Rhizobium rhizoryzae: one gene and its partner. The protein of the gene in region 1 interacts with the protein of each later gene in a pairwise test. Links are inferred from orthologs where the notes say so. Each region holds a gene or a part of one and is shown in the gene's direction. Other genes may lie near its edges.

Region 1 (5,977 bases):
AAGTTTGAGCGTACCAAGCCGCATGTGAACATCGGCACGATTGGCCACGTTGACCATGGCAAGACGTCTCTGACGGCAGCGATCACGAAGTACTTCGGCGAGTTCAAGGCGTACGACCAGATCGACGCTGCTCCGGAAGAGAAGGCGCGTGGTATCACGATTTCGACGGCTCACGTTGAGTATGAGACGGCGAACCGTCACTACGCCCACGTTGACTGCCCCGGCCACGCCGACTACGTCAAGAACATGATCACGGGTGCAGCGCAGATGGACGGCGCGATCCTGGTTTGCTCCGCCGCTGACGGCCCGATGCCGCAGACGCGCGAGCACATCCTTCTGGCTCGCCAGGTTGGCGTTCCTGCGATCGTTGTGTTCCTGAACAAGGTCGACCAGGTTGACGACGCTGAACTTCTGGAACTCGTAGAGCTTGAAGTTCGTGAACTTCTGTCGTCCTACGACTTCCCGGGCGATGACATTCCGATCGTCAAGGGCTCTGCTCTTGCTGCTCTGGAAGATTCGAACAAGACGATCGGTGAAGACGCGATCCGCGAGCTGATGGCTCAGGTTGACGCCTACATCCCGACGCCAGAGCGTCCGATCGACCAGCCGTTCCTGATGCCGATCGAAGACGTGTTCTCGATCTCTGGCCGTGGTACGGTTGTGACGGGCCGCGTTGAGCGTGGTATCGTGAAGGTCGGTGAAGAAATCGAAATCGTTGGCATTCGTGCAACGACGAAGACGACCTGCACGGGCGTTGAAATGTTCCGCAAGCTGCTCGACCAGGGTCAGGCCGGCGACAACATCGGTGCTCTTCTGCGTGGCGTGAACCGTGACGGCGTTGAGCGCGGTCAGATCCTGTGCAAGCCTGGCTCTGTCAAGCCGCACAAGAAGTTCAAGGCAGAAGCCTACATCCTGACGAAGGAAGAAGGCGGCCGTCATACGCCGTTCTTCACGAACTACCGTCCGCAGTTCTACTTCCGCACGACGGACGTGACTGGCATCGTCACGCTTCCGGAAGGCACGGAAATGGTTATGCCTGGCGACAACGTAACCGTTGACGTTGAGCTGATCGTTCCGATCGCGATGGAAGAAAAGCTGCGCTTCGCGATCCGCGAAGGTGGCCGTACCGTCGGCGCCGGCATCGTCGCCTCGATCATCGAGTAATCAGACAAGGTGGGGGGACTTGATCTCCTCACCATGATCAATTGAAAAACCGGGTGGCCTGAAACGGTCGCCCGGTTTTTTCGTTTGAAGGCGGATATCCTAGGCCGCTTGGATGATTGCAGTCGCACGATTGGCCCAGTTGAGCGCTCTGACACTACCTTGCAGCGCCTTTGGCAATATTCAATTGACAGTATCCGAAGCTCATCCTACGCGAAGGCGCGGCCAGTGAGGATGATGGGGAAGCGTATGTCGGATTTGACTGTGGTTTTGACGAGTTGTCGTCGGCATGACTTGCTCGTGAAGACCCTCGATAGCTTTTTTGCTTCAAACGACTATCCGCTTCATGAGTTCATCGTCATTGAAGATTCGGACCAGGTTGAGGTCGAGAAAATAGCCGCTCGTTATCCCGGGCAGCCTCTCAGGTTTATTGTGAACGGCAATAACATCGGCCAGCACCGATCGATTGACAAAGCCTATGCTTGTGTGACGACACCTTACATTCTCCATCTTGAAGACGATTGGGAGTTTCCCAAGCCCGGCGTGGTACGGCAGGCCCTGGATGTTCTGAAGGCGGATGACGACCTGCTTCTCGTTTCTCTCAGGTCCGATAAGGACATGCCTGCGAACATTCGACGCCTGCCTATTTTCGGACAACCGGCAGCGCACCGAAAAGTCGGCCCACTGGCTCATCACGTTTGGTTCAGCTTTACTTTCAATCCTACGGTAAAGCGATTGTCCGACTACAAGCTTCTGCCGGGCGGCTATGCGGCGTTCAATAGCGAATCGGCTCTTAGTCTTCACTACAAGAATCAGGGCCGAATCATGGGGTGGCTGGTCGACGCGGGCGTTGACCACCTCGGTTGGGAGCGCAGTAACTACACACCTGTCGAGCAGAAGAGCTTTCTCACCCTTTTGGGAAAAGCGAATCGCTTTTTTTCAATGCGTACAATGCGAAAATGGAAAAATTCGATCACTCGTCGAGTCGACCATTTGCGACGCAAACAGCGCCTCAAGTAACCCCAATCAGGGTCCTTGAGCCTTGAGCGACCGCGTCCAAGGCCTCCACGGCAAAACTGGATCAACACGACGCATACATGCTGTGCCCTCCAGGAATTATCTCGACGAGAAAACCGGAATTTGTGAGGAAAATCACAAACCCACTTGCCAAGTCCAATCAGTCGTCTTAAAGGAGCGCCATGCTTTTCAAGGGCAACCTTGAAGAACGGGAATAGGGGTATAGCTCAGTTGGTAGAGCGGCGGTCTCCAAAACCGCAGGTCGGGGGTTCGAGCCCCTCTGCCCCTGCCACTCCCTTGATCGGCGCGCAATCATTCAGCAGGCGGATCGGGAGTTTCGTTACAAAGGCATTAATCGGATGCTGTTTTTCCACTTGTCAGATGGAAAGACGGTGTTTATGTAGGGTTCAAACAGACACGCGGTGCGTGGGGCTGAATAGTATCAGCTTTACGCGCCGTAATTGCGTGGGCAGACATGGCATCCAAAACAAATCCATTTACGTTTCTCCAGCAGGTGCGGGCTGAAACGGCAAAGGTTACATGGCCGTCGCGTCGTGAGACGATGATCTCCACGGCAATGGTCCTTGTCATGGTCATATTTGCTGCCCTGTTCTTTTTTGCGGCAGACCAATTGATTGGTTGGCTTATTGGCCTCGTGCTGTCTATCGGCGCTTGATTGAGTGGAGATGAAGATGGCGGCACGTTGGTACATCGTCCACGCTTATTCGAATTTTGAGAAGAAGGTTGCGGAATCGATCGAGGAGAAGGCTCGCCAGAAGGGGCTTGAGCATCTTTTCGAAAAGATCCTGGTGCCGACAGAGAAGGTCGTTGAGGTTCGTCGCGGTCGCAAGGTCGATAGCGAGCGGAAGTTCTTTCCGGGTTATGTGCTTGTCCGCGCCAACCTGACGGACGAAGCTTATCACCTGATCAAGAACACTCCTAAGGTGACGGGTTTCCTCGGATCGGATAATAAGCCGGTTCCGATTCCGGACCATGAAGCAGACCGTATCCTTGGTCAGGTCCAAGAAGGTGTTGAGCGGCCAAAGTCGTCCATCTCCTACGAGATTGGTGAGCAGGTTCGTGTTTCTGATGGTCCGTTCGCCTCGTTCAACGGTATCGTTCAGGATGTCGACGAAGAGCGGTCTCGCCTCAAGGTGGAGGTTTCCATCTTCGGTCGTGCGACGCCCGTCGAGTTGGAATACGGTCAGGTCGAAAAGGTCTGATCGAGAAGGGGAGGTTCTCCCCATGCGCGTGGGAGGAGGCGCCTTAGCCGGGCGACAAGTTCCTGACCACGCAACCGCAGCCGCCAGCATTCGCATGTTGGCATTGAGGGCCGGGTAACCGGTTCAATTGGAAAGGCAGAGAAATGGCTAAGAAAGTAGCAGGCCAGCTCAAGCTCCAGGTCAAGGCAGGATCGGCAAACCCGTCTCCGCCAATCGGCCCGGCACTTGGTCAGCGCGGCATCAACATCATGGAATTCTGCAAGGCATTCAATGCCGCTACGCAGGAAATGGAAAAGGGTATGCCGATCCCGGTCGTCATCACCTATTACCAGGACAAGTCCTTCACCTTCGCTATGAAGCAGCCGCCGGTTACGTACTGGCTGAAGAAGGAGGCAAAGATCCAATCCGGTTCCAAGACGCCTGGTAAGGGTGCGAAGGCCGGTACCATCACCAAGGCTCAGGTCCGCGCGATCGCTGAAGCCAAGATGAAGGATCTCAACGCGGCTGACGTTGAAGGCGCAATGCTGATGGTTGAGGGCTCTGCCCGCTCCATGGGCCTGGAAGTGGTGGCTTGATCATGGCTAAGGTAGCAAAGCGCATTCAGAAGGTTCGCGAAGGTATCGATCCTACCAAGTTGATCGCCCTCACCGACGCAATCTCTCTCGTCAAGGACCGTGCAACTGCAAAGTTCGACGAGACAATCGAAATTGCCATGAACCTTGGTGTTGACCCACGTCACGCTGACCAGATGGTTCGCGGTGTTGTCAATCTGCCGAACGGCACTGGTCGCGATGTTCGCGTTGCGGTTTTCGCTCGTGGCGCCAAGGCTGATGAAGCCAAGGCAGCCGGTGCGGACGTTGTTGGCGCTGAAGATCTCGTCGAGATCGTTCAGGGCGGCAAGATCGATTTCGATCGCTGCATTGCAACGCCGGACATGATGCCGCTCGTTGGCCGTCTCGGTAAGGTTCTCGGCCCGCGTGGCATGATGCCGAACCCGAAGGTCGGTACGGTAACCATGGACGTCGCAGGCGCAGTCAAGGCCTCCAAGGGTGGCGCAGTCGAGTTCCGCGTCGAGAAGGCTGGTATCATCCATGCCGGTATCGGCAAGGCTTCCTTCGACGCCAAGGCTCTGGAAGAAAACATCAAGGCGTTCGCTGATGCCGTCGTCAAGGCAAAGCCGGCCGGCGCCAAGGGCAACTACGTAAAGCGTGTTGCACTGTCCTCGACCATGGGTCCGGGCGTGCGCGTAGAGCCTTCGACGGTTCTCGCTTGATTTTAAGATGGTCGGCTTGTTGCTGACCGTCGCAAAGAATTTTCGGGCCTCCGGGCCCGGAAAATCCGGGGAAACCCGGAATTCCTGTCCGAGATTGCGGGTGGTTTCGACCTTAATCGTTTGACCTGCATGAGACGGGTAAGATCTGGATTATCGACAGGCGCGCGCGATGCGCCCCTGAGGGTTCCGGTTCGAACCTGATGTGCCTTGTGCCGTAACCATACCGGTTACGTGCGGGGGGACAGGATCCTCGAGCGCTGCTCGGGATCTTGCAATAAGGTCCCAAGTGGCAAAGGCAACCCGGCAGGTCCCGATCCTTTGATCGGTCCTGTCAACTGGAGACAGACAGTGGAAAGAGCGGAAAAACGCGAATTCGTCACGGAGCTGAACGAAGTCTTCAAGGCTTCTGGTTCGGTTGTCGTGGCCCACTATGCTGGTGTTACAGTTGCGCAAATGAACGACTTTCGTTCGAAGATGCGCGCAGCTGGCGGCACCGTCAAAGTCGCGAAGAACCGTCTGGCCAAGATCGCTCTTCAGGGCACGGAGTCCGAAGGGATGGTAGATCTCTTCAAGGGCCAGACGCTGATCGCATACAGCGCCGACCCGATTACGGCTCCGAAGGTCGTCATGGATTTCGCCAAGACCAACGACAAGCTCGTTGTTCTGGGTGGCGCCATGGGCTCGACCACGCTTAACGCGGAAGGCGTCAAGTCGCTTGCGACCCTGCCTTCGCTGGACGAACTGCGTGCAAAGCTGCTGGGTATGATTCAGACCCCGGCTACTCGCATTGCAGGTGTTGTTCAGGCACCGGCAGCACAGCTCGCCCGCGTTTTTGCGGCCTACGCAAAGAAGGACGAAGCCGCTTGAGGCGGTTTTTCGCTGTAACAAACAAACCAGTTCGAACCGAACACAAAAGGACTTAAGAAAATGGCTGATCTCGCTAAGATCGTTGAAGACCTCTCCGCTCTGACCGTTCTGGAAGCTGCTGAGCTTTCCAAGCTGCTGGAAGAGAAGTGGGGCGTTTCTGCAGCTGCTCCTGTAGCTGTTGCTGCTGCTGGCGGCGCTGCTGCTCCGGCTGCTGTTGAAGAAGAAAAGACTGAATTCGACGTAATCCTGGTTGACGCTGGCGCCAACAAGATCAACGTCATCAAGGAAGTTCGCGGCATCACCGGCCTCGGCCTCAAGGAAGCCAAGGACCTCGTCGAAGGCGCTCCGAAGGCTGTCAAGGAAGCCGTCTCCAAGGGCGAAGCTGCTGACATCAAGAAGAAGCTCGAAGACGCTGGCGCCAAGGTTGACGTCAAGT
Region 2 (6,216 bases), 630 kb from region 1 along the record:
CGATCTCGAGATAGGCTCCGGACTGCTTGATAGCGTTCGACATGGTTTAGAACTCTTCCCATTTCTCGTTGGATTCCGTCGCGATTTTTTTCGCGGCAGAACTGTTGCTGGTGATGGCGCTCGCAACCCTGTTCATCAGGGTGCGAGCAGGAGACGGACGATGAACCGCGGCGGCAGGCGCTGCATGATCCTGCACGGCAACGGGGCCACTACCATTGACGCGGAACTGCCGCATAAGCCTGGCGAGGGTTTCCGCATCATTGGCCAGGGTGTGGCTTGATGCATTGGTTTCCTCCACCATGGCCGCGTTCTGTTGCGTCGTCTGGTCCATCTGGCCGATTGCGGAATTGATTTCCGAAAGCCCAACGAATTGTTCGCGCGCCGAGGTTACGATTGCACTAACGTGCTCGTTAATTTGCAGAACATCGTCGCCGATTCTATGCAAAGCCTCGCCAGTTGCCCTGACGAGGTCAACTCCCGTTTGTACTTCGGTGTTGGATCGCGTCACGAGTGCCTTGATGTCCTTGGCGGCACCAGAGGCGCGTCCTGCCAGTTCACGTACTTCTTGCGCTACCACGGCGAAGCCCTTGCCGGCTTCGCCAGCGCGTGCGGCCTCGACACCGGCATTGAGCGCCAGAAGGTTCGTCTGGAAGGCGATCTCTTCGACCACGTTGATGATCTTGCCGATTTCGCCAGTCGCCGCCTCGATGCGCTCCATGGCTGCCATCGCGTCACTCACGACCTTGGAGGAGCTTTCCGCAAAGTCCTTCGAATTGCTGACCATCTGGCTTGCACCCTCCGCCCGGTCGGTCGCCGTGCGCACGGTGCGGGTAATCTGTTCCAGCGCCGCGGAGGTTTGCTCAAGAGAGGCAGCCTGCTGCTCGGTGCGTTTCGCCAAGTCGTCCGCGGCGGAGCGCATCTGCTGCGCATTGGCCTGGATGGAGGAAGAGCTCTGGTTGATTTCCTGCATGACCAGCCGGAGCTTTTCACTCAGTCGGTTCAGATCTTCCCGGATGGGCTCCAGATCAGGCCGGAATGGCTTCTCCAGCGATACCTGCAGGTCGCCAGCGGTGAGACGGGAAAGGGCGGAGGCAATCGCCATTGTCGCCTCCCGAATGGTTTCGGCATCAGCCTGTTGTGCGGCAATTCGCTCACGGGTTTCGCGATCGGTGCGAGCGCTCGTTTCGGCGGCCTCCTGCTCGAGATTGCGTTTCTCAAGAGCCGCGCGTCTGAAGCGCTCCGTGCTGCGTGCCATGGAGGCGATTTCGTCCTTGCCCTCGGTGCCGGAGACTGGCGTCGAGCAGTCGCCATCGGCAATGCGCTGCATACTGGACGACAGGTTTGCCAGGCTTCTGCGAATGGCCCCGGTGTGTAGCAACTGCAGGAATGCGACCGTGACGAATGCAAGTGCGGCCACCATCAGTTGGAAGTAGAAGATGTTGTCCGACAGGGTCTGCACTTCGGCCATGCGAGCATTGGCCAACTGGTCGCCTTCCGTGGAAAGCGAATCCAGAATTTTGGTGACATGGTCGCCGGTCTCGTCGATGAGATCGTCAATCTTTCCAAAAGCATCTGCGTCGGCGCGCGACTCTATCAAGGCTGGCAGGTCGCGGCCAATCAGGCTTGTAAGCTTTGCGACATCAGGGGCGTAATCGCGCGCAATGTCCTGCTTCCCGACGGTCGCCGCAAAGCCCGTGACAACAGGCGCCGCTGCGGCAAGCTCGGCAGTCGTCTTCCTGATTGTTTCGGTGCGTTCCGGCTGCATTTTGCCTTCTTCGCGGTCAATGATGGAGTCCATCGCCGTCAGGGCAAGTTCCAGCGAAGCGGAACGAAGATCCGCAATCGTGGCCACAACCTTGCGGACCTCGGCCGCACTGTGCAAATTCTGCTCAACCTGGTGCTTCTGATACCATCCGGCCGCCAGCATTGATGCCATGCCCAGGAGGGCGGCAAAGCCAAGGGTCAGCAGCCGCTGATTGACAGTCATCGAAAACATGCCTGCATTCTTCGCCATAGGGGACCGCATTTTGTTTGAGAGCCAAGGTGGCTTTGAAGGACAAATCTGGTATAACTAACGAATGCTAACTTTCACGCGTGCGGCAGTTCTGCGACTACCCCTCCGCGAGTTAGAGAATGAGCAATAACACGTTAAGCATTCGCTAATCACGTTCCACTGAAAATGAGTGGCAAAGACTGTGGTATGTGGCCGGATAGACCTGAAATATACTCACGTTCACTGTATCGTCGCAGTTTGACTGCGTTGATTTTGCTTGTGTTTACGGCTGCGCTGGGTCTGGGCTTTGCGGGCTGGATTGCCAACGGCTCCGCGCTGTTTCTGGCGATGTCGGAAAGTCTCGCGGCTTGGTGCATGTAAGCACATCTGCGTGAGGCATATGCGCGCGCTCAGGCTCCACATGCTTCAAACAATTGCAGTTCCACCCACAAGGTTCTAAACGCATATCTGGTTTTGGAATGCGAGGATCAATCGTTGAGAACTGTGCGGATCGTCCTTTGGGTTGCTGTCGCTGTCATGGCGGGCATTCTTGGCTGGCTCACCTACGACGTGACCCGCTCGAAACAGCAGATCACCGAGGGGCCGTTTGGCGTGCCGTTTCAGTTGGTGGCGCAGAATGGCCAGCCGATCACCGAGAAGGCATTCCAGCAAAAGCCGACAGCACTCTTTTTCGGATTTACGCATTGTCCGGAGGTCTGTCCCACAACCTTGTTCGAGCTGAATGGCTGGCTGCACAAGGTTGATCCGAAGGGTGACAAGATCAACGCCTATTTCGTCACGGTCGATCCCGAGCGCGATCCGCCTGCGCTGCTGAAAGACTATATCTCAAATGTCACCGACCGTGTTGTGGGCATTTCCGGTGACCCCAGCAAGGTTGCCGAGGTCATCAAGGGTTTCCGCGTCTATGCGCGCAAGGTGCCGGTAGACGAGAAGCAACCGGACGGCGAATACACGATGGACCATACGGCGTCCGTTTTCCTGCTCAACAATGGCGGGCGGTTCTCCGGAACGATTGCTTACGGAGAGAACCCTGACACGGCGATAAAAAAGCTGGAAAATCTCATCAAGGGCTAAGGGATCTGCGGCTTGCCGCTGCGGGGGCTTTCGTGCCATTGGTTCCGCTTGATTTGTCCGGGTCAGAAAGAGCTTTCCGTGAGTGAACTTCGTCTTTTCGTTACCGTCACCGAGCGGGAATCCGAGGATATCCTTGAACTGCTTTCGCTGTGCTTCGGCGAAGAGGATTACGCCATCGGCACGACCGAGATCGACGAAAAGGCAGACCGCTGGGAAGCATCGATCTACATGATGCTGGCCGATGAGGACGAGGTACGCGCACGTTTTGCGGAGACGATCGCGGAGGGTTATCCCACGCTTGAAATCGAGCGCGAAGTGCTGCCGGATATCGACTGGATTGCCAAGTCGCTCGAGGGACTGAAGCCTGTGCGGGCGGGCCGCTTTCTTGTTCATGGCTCCCATGATCGCGACAAGGTGCGATCCGGCGATCTGGCCATCGAAATCGATGCGGGCCAGGCTTTCGGCACCGGCCATCACGGCACGACTGCTGGCTGCCTCGAGGTTATTGAAAGCGTGGTTCGCGCTCATCCGCCGCGCAACGCGCTGGATCTGGGAACCGGTAGCGGCGTGCTGGCAATCGCCGTATACAAGCTGCGCAAGATTCCGGTACTCGCAACCGACATCGATCCAATTGCAACGCGTGTCGCGCGCGAAAATGCCAAGCTGAACGGGATTTCGGCAGGCATGAGTTTCGAGACGGCGCCGGGCTTCTATTCCGCAGCGTTCCGTAGACACGGACCGTTCGACCTCATCATCGCGAACATTCTCGCCAGACCGTTGATCAAGATGGCACCGCAGTTGGTGACACATCTGTCGCCGGGTGGAGATGTCATTCTCTCCGGCATCCTTGCATCACAGCGCTGGAAGGTCATCGCCGCCTACAGCGGTGCCGGTCTCGCCCATGTGAAGACGATCTGGCGTAATGGCTGGGTGACCATCCATCTGCGCCACGAGGCGCGGAGCTAGCGCCTCGCATATTCAAGTCTATGTCGGCTTCAGAGCGGGAAGTTGGAAGCACCTTCGCGGCGAAGCTCTTCGCGCGACTTGCCCAGTGCCGCGAGGCTCGTATCGTCCAGCCGCAAGAGGGCGCTGTTGACGTAGCGGCGGGCTTGACGCTCGCGGGCTTCCACGATCCGGTTGAAAGCATTGTGCAGGAATGAATTTGCCATTGTCTAGCCTCCTAGGCTGGTGGGCGCCGCTGCGCCCTTCGATGGCTTTAATGTAGGCGATCGATGCGCCGAGCGTTAGGTGCACTGCAACATGAGTGGATTGCGCCTGTTGCATATGTCGAACTGCTACCAAACATGGCGCGGTGGTTTTCGTGATCCTGACATTTCCTCTTGAGGGGGCTGCGAACGGATGCAAATGTCGGGATCGAACCACTCGGGTTGGAATCGCGCTTCAGGCGGACTTCCAATCGCAGGCGCTCAACTGAAAGACATGCCCATGTTCCAGTCCTTTGAAACCACGTCCTCCCCGCAAACAGGTCCGGCGCGCGTTGCCGCGCTTCGCGAGCGTTTCGATGCTCTTGGTATCGATGGCTTTCTGGTGCCGCGTGCCGACGAGTTTCAGGGCGAATATGTTCCGGCATGCGCTGAGCGGCTTGCCTGGCTCACCGGCTTTACGGGATCCGCTGGTGTCGCTCTCATTCTCCGGGACAAGGCAGTCGTCTTTGTTGATGGTCGCTACACGACACAGCTCGCGCAGCAGGTGCATCCCGATACATTCACTGCTGGTGATCTTGTTGCGAAGCCACCGCATCTCTGGCTCGCCGACCATGGCTCAAAAGGACTGCGGCTCGGCATCGATCCGTGGCTGCATGGCGGCAGCGACGCCAAGCGGTTGGAAAAGGCGCTGGACGAGTGCGGTGGCTCGCTGATCCTCGTGAATACCAATCCTGTCGATGCAATCTGGGCTGATCGCCCGGCAGAGCCTCAGGGTACCGTCAGCGTTCAGCAGGAAAGCCATGCGGGCAAGCCTGCAACTGACAAGATTTCAGAGATTGCTGCCTGGGTGAAAGAGAAGGGAGCCTCTGCTGTTCTGATCGGTGATCCTTCGTCCGTGGCCTGGATCTTCAACGTGCGGGGCCAGGATGTGCCGCACACGCCGCATCCGCTGGCGCGGGCGGTCATCACGGCAGACGGCAAGGCCGAGATCTTTATCGATGCATCAAAGCTCGTCGGTGAAGCAAAAAGCCATGTCGAAACCTTGGCGTCAGTCCATGCTCCGGCATCGGTTGTCGAGCGCGTGACAGCGTATGGCGCCAATGGCGGCAAAATACTGATCGACCCGGAAGCGACGCCATTTGCGTTGAAGCGGGCCATCGAGGCAGCAGGCGGTATCGCACTCGAAGTGATCGATCCGGCGCGTCTGCCGCGCGCGGTCAAGAACGCAGTCGAACTGCGCGGATCGGCGGAAGCTCATGTTCAGGATGGCGCTGCCATGGTGCGCTTCCTGCATTGGCTCGATAGCCAGCAGCCGGGAAGCATGACGGAGATCGATGTCGTGACGCGGCTGGAAGGGTTCCGCGCCAGCGTCGGGCAGGATTTCCAGAACCCGCTGAAGGATATTTCGTTCGATACGATTTCCGGGGCGGGACCAAACGGCGCGATCATTCACTATCGGGTGACAACGGAAACCAACCGCAAGCTTTCGTCCGGTGAGCTTTTCCTCATCGATTCCGGGGCGCAGTACGTCAACGGCACGACCGATATTACCCGCACGGTTGCGATCGGCGCGGTGCCGGAAGAACAGAAACGCTTCTTCACGCTGGTGCTGAAGGGCATGATCGGAATTTCGACCGCACGCTTCCCGAAGGGTACGCGCGGCTGTGATCTGGACCCGCTGGCACGTATTGCTCTCTGGAAGGCTGGCGCGGATTATGGCCATGGCACAGGCCACGGTGTCGGCTCTTATCTCTCCGTGCATGAAGGGCCGCAACGCATTGCACGGCTCTCTACACAGGAGTTCCTGCCGGGCATGATCCTCTCCAACGAACCCGGATACTATCGTCCGGGAGCTTTCGGTATTCGTATCGAAAACCTGATCTATGTCAGCGAACCGGAGACGATCAAAGGCGGTGACATCCCCATGATGCGCTTCGAGACCCTGACTTGGTGCCCCATCGA

What was found.
Region 2: the proteins of rplK (region 1) and G6N80_RS16750 interact in binary tests that used the Escherichia coli proteins (3 or more experiments, as listed by UniProt). The link is inferred for Rhizobium rhizoryzae from one-to-one orthologs.

The regions. Positions count from the first base shown.
Region 1 is NZ_CP049250.1:2,887,303-2,893,279, reverse strand. Bases 2,520-5,260 are described here. They hold rplK (50S ribosomal protein L11), read left to right. Parts: upstream 2,520-3,544; coding sequence 3,545-3,976; downstream 3,977-5,260. Other genes in these bases: rplJ (50S ribosomal protein L10), read left to right, coding at 5,023-5,260; rplA (50S ribosomal protein L1), read left to right, coding at 3,979-4,674; nusG (transcription termination/antitermination protein NusG), read left to right, coding at 2,871-3,401; secE (preprotein translocase subunit SecE), read left to right, coding at 2,654-2,854. In the rest of the region: tuf (elongation factor Tu), read left to right, coding at 1-1,164; G6N80_RS19840 (glycosyltransferase), read left to right, coding at 1,411-2,181; more of rplJ, read left to right, coding at 5,261-5,541; rplL (50S ribosomal protein L7/L12), read left to right, coding at 5,602-5,977. UniProt on the Escherichia coli protein: Forms part of the ribosomal stalk which helps the ribosome interact with GTP-bound translation factors.
Region 2 is NZ_CP049250.1:2,252,521-2,258,736, forward strand. What follows is about bases 2,131-5,110. They hold G6N80_RS16750 (50S ribosomal protein L11 methyltransferase), read left to right. Parts: upstream 2,131-3,166; coding sequence 3,167-4,054; downstream 4,055-5,110. Other genes in these bases: G6N80_RS16745 (SCO family protein), read left to right, coding at 2,489-3,088; G6N80_RS16755 (hypothetical protein), read right to left, coding at 4,084-4,257; G6N80_RS16760 (aminopeptidase P family protein), read left to right, coding at 4,535-5,110. Outside these bases: G6N80_RS16735 (chemotaxis protein CheW), read right to left, coding at 1-43; G6N80_RS16740 (methyl-accepting chemotaxis protein), read right to left, coding at 47-1,996; more of G6N80_RS16760, read left to right, coding at 5,111-6,216. UniProt on the Escherichia coli protein: Methylates ribosomal protein L11.